One region of the Bacillus sp. JJ1533 genome, then DNA from elsewhere that is predicted to be linked to it. Evidence: a T-box and tRNA genes for the amino acid it is inferred to sense, from the RefSeq annotation. Region 1 holds a T-box; the other regions hold tRNA genes.
What was found. A T-box is a leader RNA that pairs with one kind of tRNA and senses whether it is charged. The one in region 1 lies ahead of argS (arginine--tRNA ligase), so its partner is inferred to be a tRNA-Arg.

Region 1 (3,285 bases):
GTTTAATGCCTGTGGTGTCAAAATTTCATCATACTGCCCATTCATATTCCCTCTAATATGAATTCCTGAGGTTTGTATCGTCATTTTGTCCCAAACACACCTTCCTTTGTATTGTTATAATACAGTTTTTTAATACTAAAAGTATTATATAACAGACTTTCCAAAAATGGAACATTTTTCTGAAATTTTTATATAACAATTTTTAAAATGGTAATTCTGTACTATAACAACATAATTATAAAAAAGCCTTGCTCACAGAATTTCCTCTGCAAACAAGGCTCTTATTTTGGTTATTTTTCATTTTTTTCAAATTCGTTCGTATACGTAATTCTTTCAAGCATTGTTGGATGACCATACCTGAAAATTTTAACAAGGAATGGTGGGTTTACTTGACTTAAGCCAGCCCTTGATAATTCCTGAAAAGACGAAACCGCCGCCTTGTTATCTTCGGTCATTTCAAGTGCATATAAATCAGCTGACTTTTCCTGGTGTCTTGAAACAGCATTTGATACTGGATCGGATACAAAACTTAAAACAGAGATTAACAATAAAAACACCGGTAAAACTGCAATATCCTTAACACTTGAAATTTTAAATAGATGGCCCCATTTACGAATCATAAAGGTCATGAGTTTGCTGATTATAAAGAGTCCCACTAACGTTAAGAGCAAATACCCAGCTATTCCTATATAAATATGCTTCATCACGTAATGTCCCATCTCATGTGCCATAATGAACAATATTTCATTTTCATTTAGACGTTGAAGCGTTGTATCCCAAAGCACAATCCGAGAATTGGAGCCTATTCCAGTTACATATGCATTTAGTGCATTTGTCTTTTCAGACATATTCACTTCAAATACATGGTCTGCCGGGATATCAGCTCGATTGGCTAATTCAAGAATTTTCGTCTCCAATTCTTTATTCGTTAATGGGAAAAAGTCGTTATAAAGTGGATCGATTATGACTGGCTGTACGAACATGAGAAACATGGAAAATGGAATCGACAGAAGCCATGCATGAAACCACCATCTTTTTTCATTTCTCCGAATTAACCAAAACAAGACACCCACAATGACGATCATCAAGGCATAATTTACCCAAAAATCAATAAGTAAATCCTTCATCCAGCTTTGTGTCGATTGAACGGTTATATTATACGCCTTGGAGAGTTTGTAGCTTATCCATGAAAGCGGAAATGATAATATTTCAACTAACAAGGATAGCCAAAACAGATAGATCGCCGTTTGTAAAATTGAAAATTTAGTTGATACTTTTGACCAATCACGAAACTTTGCTGAAATTCCGATCACCAGGACGAAAATATAAATTAACCACTCGAATGGTATAGACAGGAAAAACAACAGGTTTCTGATTTGCGAATATTCTTCACTTAATAACAGCTGACGTTCATTCATAAATGTCTGTGGATCTGCCGGGCTACCTTTTAGCTGGGCAGGGATGTCCGTATTTGCTCCAAAAAATAAATACCATGCTATAAATAACCCAAAAACAAGATAAATTCCAAGTGACCAACCGATTACTTTTTTCACTAGCTGTCCCCCTTTATGTACAACCCCTCTTAGTAGTATTTTAGTGTAAAATGGGGCCAGTTAGAACAATGACTTTTATATGTCTTCATTTTTGACAAGATAAGCATTGAAAAAACCTATTGATTTCTTTTACCCAATTTTGTATCATGAATAAAATATATCCAAATTCAATGATGAAGAGAGTAGTCCTGATGTAGTCCAATAGCGAGTTGGGGATGGTGAAAGCCCAACGGTGAAATCAAGATGAACCGCACTTCTGAGAAGCACACTTGAACTTCCTCTAGTAGGGTGTGCCGGGGGAACCCGTTACTTATTAAGTCAGGTTCATCATGAACAATTGGAGTGGTACCGCGGGAAAATCTCGTCTCTTTTATAGAGGCGAGATTTTTTTATTTTATCAGGGAGGTAAGAGTATGGACGTGTTACAGGTGTATGTCAAAGAAATATCGAAGCATCTTCATGACATTTTACCATTTGAGGAAGTAGTAAAGCTTATTGAAAAACCAAAGTTCCGAGAACAAGGTGACCTCGCTTTCCCATGCTTTACACTTGCGAAGCACTATAGAAAAGCACCGCAAATTGTAGCACAGGAAATCGCTGTTTCGATAGAAGGCCCACTTTTTGAAAAAGTTGTTGCTGAAGGTCCATATGTGAACTGTTTTCTAAACAAACAAGAAGTGAGCAAACACATCCTCCAAACAATTCTTTCAGACGGAGCAGACTATGGAAGCCTAGAATTTGGGGAAGGTGGAGCGATCACTATTGATTTTTCCTCTCCAAATATTGCGAAGCCTTTTTCGATGGGTCATTTGCGGTCAACTGTAATTGGTAACTCCCTTGCCAATATTGTGGAGAAATGCGGCTATCGGCCAGTCCGAATTAACCATCTTGGGGACTGGGGCACACAATTTGGAAAACTCATTGTTGCATATAAGCGTTGGGGTGATGAGAAGGCGGTTCAAGCAAAACCTATTACCGAATTGCTTAAGCTTTATGTTCACTTCCATGAAGAAGCTGAAACGAACCCTGAATTGGAAGATGACGCGAGATTGTATTTCAAGAAACTAGAGGATGGAAATGAGGAAGCATTATCTCTTTGGCGCTGGTTTAGAGAGGAATCGTTAAAGGAATTTTCTCGGATCTATTCCTTACTCGATGTTAATTTCGACTCCAATTATGGGGAAGCTTTTTACAACGATAAAATGGACGCGACTGTTGACTTGCTTAACAAAAAGCATCTCTTAATCGAGTCAGAGGGTGCAAAGGTCGTTGACTTATCCGAAGAAAACATTCCTCCATGTCTCATTAAGAAATCCGATGGAGCCACTCTTTACGCAACAAGGGATGTAACAGCTGCCATTTATCGTCAAGAACACTATGATTTCAAGAAGGCAATCTATGTGGTTGGCCATGAACAAAGCTTGCATTTTAAACAAATCTTCCTAGTCCTAAAAAAGATGGGAAATGAGTGGGCTAAAGAGATGGTCCACGTTCCATTCGGCTTCATCTTAAAGGATGGCAAGAAAATGTCGACTCGGAAAGGCAAAATTGTTCTGTTAGAAGAGGTGATCGAGGAAGCAATTGAGCTTGCAAAACAAAACATTGAAATTAAAAATCCCAGCTTAGATAACAAAGAAGAAATTGCAAAAATGGTCGGTGTAGGTGCCATTATTTTTCATGATTTAAAAAATGAACGACTTAACAATATTGAATTCTCATTAGAGGATATGCT
Region 2 (3,285 bases), on a different contig from region 1:
CGCCGGCCCTTTTATAAAAAAATCAAGTTGACGGTTAATAATTTCACTCATTACATTTTGCAAGGTTATTTTACGTTGTTCCAAGCTCCTCATGATCCATTGGCATTGGTCCACTTTTTCTTGGAGATAGGACTTTGTTTCTGAATCCTTCTCCTTTAAAAAATGCTGATAATATTGAAGGTTCAATGACACCTTTGGCAGATAAGAGTCTTGCATGCTCATTGTGACCACACCGTCTTCTACCTGAATGTCAATATCAGGAACAATGTAATGTGCTTCCCCACCATGAAAGGCCGCACCAGGTCTAGGTTGAAGCGTTTGGATAAAATCAAAGACCTGTTGAATATCAAAAAGCTTTACATTGAGATCTTTAGCGATTTCCTTCCATGACTTTTCAGCGAATTGTTCAAAATGATCTTGTATGATGGTTTCCGCTAAACTGTTTCGCTTCGGAAGTGACTTCAATTGCAATAAGAGACATTCCTGTAAGGACCTTGCACCTACCCCAATTGGATCTAAGCTTTGGATAAAGTGAATTGCCGTTTCAACAGATTCTGTATCTGTATTAAGATCCCTTGCAATTTCCTCAACCGGAAAATACAAATACCCATTGCTATCAAGTAACTGAATAATATATTCAATGGTCCGTTTTCTCTGTTTGTTTAGTTTCATATATGAAAGTTGTGTTAGCAAATGCTCATATAGGCTCGTTTCTTTTTTACCAATATAATCGATTGGATTTGTATATCCATCTTTTGTAACTTTCGTTTTTTTAGGTCGTTCAAAATCCGTGGGTTTTACATCAATTAGGGGATTTTCTAGTGTTTGCTCTTCGAGAAATTTAGTCAAATCCAAAGCTGAGTATTGTAAAAGAGTTATCGCCTGTGTTAATTCCTTTGTCATGACTAGCTTTAAAGATTGTTGTTGAAAAAGTCCAGTTTGCATATTCACTCAAGGTCTCCCCCTTTCTTTGAATTGTTTTATTTTTGGAAGCGTTTACTTTTTATTCGTTATTTTATCAATGTAGTTTGATTGAATGAATATATGGTTTATTTTATCTTACTTCTATCGTATCGAAAAAGTTAAATTTTAGCACGCATTTTAAAACATTTTTTGAAAGATTCTACCTTAAAGAGGTGATTATTGTTGAAAAAGAATGAAATCATGTACACTGGCCCAGTTACTGGGACTTTGAACGAGGCGAAGGAAAATAAAAACAAAGAAGAATTTGCATCAGAATTTGACCCCATCCAAACAATGTGGGCTGTGAATCCGGTTGATGAGGATGTGTATGATGGGACATTGGGGTATAAGGATAACTAAGTGGTTTAAAGTAAAGGGAATATGAAATTGCACCAGGGTTGGATTTATTCGTTCCAGTTTTACTAGATTTTAGGTTGAGGAAGGTAAGATTAAACCTTTTACGTTCCCTTTTCGTTCGATTTCCAGCAAGTAAAGGCACGAATACCACATTAAACAAAAAACTGACCAGAGATATTCTCTGGTCAGTTTTTATAGCGCCCTCGGCAGGATTCGAACCCACGATAAGAGAACCGGAATCTCTTGTGCTATCCACTACACTACGAGGGCATGTCTTTAATGAAACTGCACTCATCATTATAGGATAGAACGCTTTTGATTGCAAGAAGTATGTTTAAATCTCTCCAAATCGGTTATGATGGAATACGTATGAAATTTTGTTTTTTTCCCTGCTTAAAAAGGTATGGGATAAACGTTTGTAGAATACTATAAATTAGTAAAGCGAATTGTTTGACCTTTACTGACCTTAATTGTATGATGGAAATACATAACAAACCTTTTAATTTGTTTAAAGGAGGAAGAAAAATGAATTTAATCCCTACAGTTATTGAACAAACAAACCGTGGTGAGCGTGCATATGACATCTACTCACGTTTATTAAAAGACCGTATTATCATGCTTGGAAGTGCGATTGATGATAATGTTGCAAACTCAATCGTATCTCAGTTATTGTTCCTAGCAGCTGAGGATCCAGAAAAAGATATTTCTCTATACATCAACAGCCCAGGTGGTTCCATCACGGCTGGTATGGCGATTTATGACACAATGCAATTCATCAAACCAAAGGTTTCTACGATTTGTATCGGTATGGCAGCATCAATGGGTGCTTTCTTACTTGCAGCTGGTGAAAAAGGCAAGCGTTTTGCACTTCCAAATAGTGAAGTCATGATTCACCAACCGCTTGGTGGTGCTCAAGGGCAAGCAACTGAAATAGAAATTGCGGCTAAGCGTATCTTATTCCTACGCGACAAGCTAAACAAAATTTTAGCTGAGCGTACTGGCCAGCCATTAGAGGTTATTGAAAAAGATACTGACCGCGATAACTTCATGACTGCCGAAAAAGCAATGGAATATGGATTAATCGACAAAGTTATGTACCCGCAAGACAATAAATAAGAAATAAAAAATCCTCTCACATTTAATCGTGAGAGGATTTTTTTATGCTTCTTTTTGAACAAATTCCGTTAATGCTTCAACTGCATCTTCTTCATCATTTCCTTCCGCAATTAACGTAACTGTTGCGCCAGATCCAACTGCTAGACTCATTAAGCCCATGATGCTTTTTGCATTCACCTTTTTCCCGTCTTTTTCCAAAAAGATGTCCGCGGAAAATTTATTTGCTTCTTGGACAAACATTGCTGCAGGGCGTGCCTGTAATCCCGTTCTTAATACTACCTCAACTTGTCTTTCAACCATTTTTTCTTCCTCCTCAAATTTGTGTAGAATTCTAAAGTTGTGTTTTCTCTACTTATTTTCCTATTCATACGTAAATGAACCAAAAAGGTTTCAAAATGACAGCGCTTTATTTTATTCCAAGTGAGCAAAACGGCTCACTTGATGGATTGGCCTGCCCGTAACTTATCGGCAATTTCATCAATCTTGCGAAGTCGGTGGTTAATACCTGATTTACTAATCTTCCCGGACGTGACCATTTCGCCTAACTCTTTTAAGGTGACTTCCTGGTAGGCAACCCGAAGCTCAGCAATTTCTCTTAACTTATCAGGTAAAATACCAAGTCCGACTGTTTCATCAATATAGCGGATATTTTCCACCTGACGAATCGATGCACCAATTGTTTTATTTAGGTTTGCCGTTTCACAATTCACGAGACGGTTCACTGAATTTCGCATATCCCGCACAATACGTACATCCTCAAATCGGAGTAACGCCTGGTGAGCACCGATAACATTGAGGAATTCTGTGATTTTTTCTGCCTCTTTTAAATACGTAATAAAGCCTTTTTTT
Region 3 (3,285 bases), on a different contig from region 1:
TGGGTGTACGGATGGGTAAATAAAGCCCAGGTTCGCATTGAAATAGCTCTTTTTGTTGTCTATATTATCGGTTTGTGGTTTGCCATGGACTATATCTTTCTATACATAATCGGTTTCTTTTGCATCCTTAATTTGTTCCGCGCATTCATGCACTGGAAATACGAACGCGAAAAGAAGCATCATAACCTTTTTCTGTATGAATTAGTAACGTTATTAATAATCTTTGGTGTGGCTAAATGGTGGATATTTTAATGATAGACAGTAAACTTCAAGTAAATGTATGGTAGAAAAAATAAAAGGAGCATGCAAATGAACAAAAAAGAATTAGAAGTCCCACTTAGAATAAGAAAATTAGCTGGTTTGATCGGAAGACTATCAGATTCACATCCAAAATATCAGGAAATTAGCGATGAATATGGTAGAAGAATAGCGGGATACCGCGGGGAACAATCATTGCAGTACTATTTGCCCTATTTAAAAGAAAAAGACTACCTCATTTTCCACAACCTTCGTCTTGCCATTAGCCAATTACCAGCCCCAAAAAAGCAGGAATCCCCATCCAACGTCTTGAACTAATAAATAATGTCAATCCTACTACTACCAAGGAGGCCAAAAAGTGTACGAATTAAAAACGAAAGAAAACGATGCAAGTGTCATTGAATTCATTGAGAAAGTCGATAATCCAAAAAAGAAAGAAGATGCATACAAACTTTTAGATATTTTTACAGCAGCATCGGGGTATCCAGCCAAAATGTGGGGACCGAGCATTATTGGGTTTGGATCCTACCATTACAAATATGCGTCCGGCCATGAGGGCGATGCGCCGCTTGTTGGTTTTTCACCGCGCAAGGCAAAGATTAGTTTGTATTTTGCAACAGGCGATACGAAGCGCGAGGAGTTACTCGAAAACTTTGGTAAACATACAACAGGAAAAGCATGTGTATACATCAACAAAATTTCAGATATCGATGTGGAGGTGCTGAAAGAGCTTATACATCAATCTATAAAATTTTTAAGAGAGACCTACCCAGCGGAATAAGTAAAACTTATGCAAATACATAAAGTTAATCAAATTTAGTTATCCCCCAAAATGGAGTGCGATGGTAGTAATAACCAATTAGGGGGATTCACATGACCTCAAATCGTTCGTTCACAAAATGCATGAACATCGAGCTGATTGCCCACAATAGGGCTAATGTAGAAATTTGCCAATGTTGGGGGTGTTCCGTTTGCCAAAGGATACGAAAGAAGAAAGCATTGAAATTTTTTCAAATAAGGCCCTTCGTGGGAAGCCATATCTGGATATCGATCGCACAATAAGCGAAGGTATCTCGGCATATGCTGAAAAAGAGACGAAGACAAAGGAAGTGTAGAGGCTTGAAGCCTCTTTTTTCTTTGTGTAAAAAAATAGCCCCTCAAATCGAGGGGCTATTCTTTAGCGTCCCAGATAGGAATCGAACCTACGACCTACAGCTTAGGAGGCTGTCGCTCTATCCTACTGAGCTACTGGGACATGATGAAATGTAAAACTACTTCAGAAAATAATTATAAAGTTAATTTGCACGAATGGTCAAGACTTACAACCCAAATAAAAAATCCATTCTCCATACGGAAAATGGATTGATCTTTAATTGGGAAAGCCACAATTGCCGTAATACCCTAAGAAAGTTTAAAACCACCACTCCTCAAAGTGGGTGTTTGCAGAAACGTTCCTGTATGTCCTTCAGGTCGCCATGGACGAAGGCCTGCCATTCCAGCTTCAATGTTAAACTCCCTATTTCAGTTCAAAGGTTAAACTTTATTATGATTACGTACAATGTAGCTTGTATATGTATACTACATGATTGAATCCATGAAATCAAATGTAAAAATCATCCAAAATGTAGATCTATGTCTAATGACTTTTCTGATAATGTGGAGTGCCATTGATAAAACAGCAATCGTACAAGATGCTAATCGTGATTTTTGTCGAAAAATATTTCGGAAACCTACATTATTTGAATACTTCCGCTTATCTTGAAAATACTACATAAAAAAGGAAAGAGGAGTTTAGGAAATGAAATCCAACAACGAACAGCTTACTTCAGCAGAAATGGGGAAACTTTGGGCCGTTTATATGGGAAATACCATGTCAATTTGTGTATTAACTTATTACCAAAAACATTGCCAGGATCCTGATACAATGGAAATCCTCAAACATGCGAAAAGCCTTAGTGAAAAATTCGTCAAAGAGATTAAGACGATCTACAATAAGGAAAATTTCCCGATTCCGATTGGTTTTGATGTCAAAAAAGATGTAAATATAGATGCTCCAAGATTATTTGCAGATGAATTCTATCTTCATTATTTAAAATATACAGCGAAAGCGGGTCTAAGTCTTTACTCCACAGCAATACCAATGATGATTAGGCGGGATGTCAGAGATACGGTCCTTGGATTTAACAAAGATACGACAGATTTTTTAGTTGCATTAAATGAAACGTTAGAGAAAAAAGGATTTTTAACAAAGCCACCAGTCATTCCAATCCCAAAAGAAGTGAGTTTTGTGGAAAAACAGAGCTACCTATCTGGATTCTTTGGTGACGTAAGACCTCTTCATGCTTTAGAAATTGCTCATCTCCAAGATAATCTTGAAAATAATGTGGCGAGTAAAGGATTATTGATGGGATTCAGTCAAGTGGCCAATCATAAAAAGGTGAAGGAGTTTATGCTCCGTGGCAAGGAAATTACCATGGATCATATTAAGGATTGTTTAGCGAAGCTTCACGAGGATAATCTGCCTGGTCATCCTTTACTTGATGATTTGGTGGAGGCATCCACGATTCCACCATTCTCAGATAAGTTAATGACATTCCATAAAATTGATATGTTCTCGATGAAGATTCGGTCTTATGCGAATGCAATGTCACTAAACGGCAGACGAGACCTAGGGTTGATGTTTAGTAAGTTTATTTTAGATATTGGAAGATATGTAGAAGATGGTGCTAATCTCATGATTGATGAAGGATGGTTTGAAAAACCACCACATGCTGTTGATAGAAAGGCACTTGCAGATAATGAATAACGAAAAAAGTCAGGCTAACCATGGCCTGACTTTTTCTTTTTTAAGGTAATGTGACTTCGAATGGTTCAAAAACGATTGGGTTCGGGATATTATAAGCCTTAAATTTTACATCCTTACTTTTCGTAGTTTTAAATTCTTGTTTAAATAAGTTTCCTTTAATTCGTTGAGCAAAAGGATCGTCTTGGAACGATAAATCCTTGTCATCCTTCGATTCTAGCCAT

Region 2: it encodes a tRNA-Arg, which carries the amino acid that the T-box ahead of argS (arginine--tRNA ligase) is inferred to sense. The anticodon was not compared.
Region 3: it encodes a tRNA-Arg, which carries the amino acid that the T-box ahead of argS (arginine--tRNA ligase) is inferred to sense. The anticodon was not compared.

Annotation. Positions count from the first base shown of each region.
Region 1 is NZ_JBALOV010000026.1:222,290-225,574, reverse strand. Features, by position in the region: gene aceB (malate synthase A) at 1-84, opposite strand, end outside; gene V7138_RS14340 (M48 family metallopeptidase) at 291-1,553, opposite strand; T-box leader at 1,715-1,925, shown strand; gene argS (arginine--tRNA ligase) at 1,967-3,285, shown strand, end outside.
Region 2 is NZ_JBALOV010000039.1:119,993-123,277, forward strand. Features, by position in the region: gene rpoN (RNA polymerase factor sigma-54) at 1-945, opposite strand, end outside; gene V7138_RS21245 (hypothetical protein) at 1,147-1,323, shown strand; tRNA gene V7138_RS21250 (tRNA-Arg) at 1,519-1,590, opposite strand; gene clpP (ATP-dependent Clp endopeptidase proteolytic subunit ClpP) at 1,846-2,436, shown strand; gene V7138_RS21260 (HPr family phosphocarrier protein) at 2,479-2,736, opposite strand; gene whiA (DNA-binding protein WhiA) at 2,871-3,285, opposite strand, start outside.
Region 3 is NZ_JBALOV010000022.1:84,110-87,394, forward strand. Features, by position in the region: partial or broken gene V7138_RS11080 (DUF4181 domain-containing protein) at 1-252, shown strand, start outside; gene V7138_RS11085 (hypothetical protein) at 310-576, shown strand; gene V7138_RS11090 (DUF1801 domain-containing protein) at 617-1,039, shown strand; gene V7138_RS11095 (hypothetical protein) at 1,230-1,373, shown strand; tRNA gene V7138_RS11100 (tRNA-Arg) at 1,440-1,513, opposite strand; RNA gene ssrS (6S RNA) at 1,634-1,828, opposite strand; gene V7138_RS11110 (DUF3231 family protein) at 2,057-3,064, shown strand; gene V7138_RS11115 (DUF4179 domain-containing protein) at 3,105-3,285, opposite strand, start outside.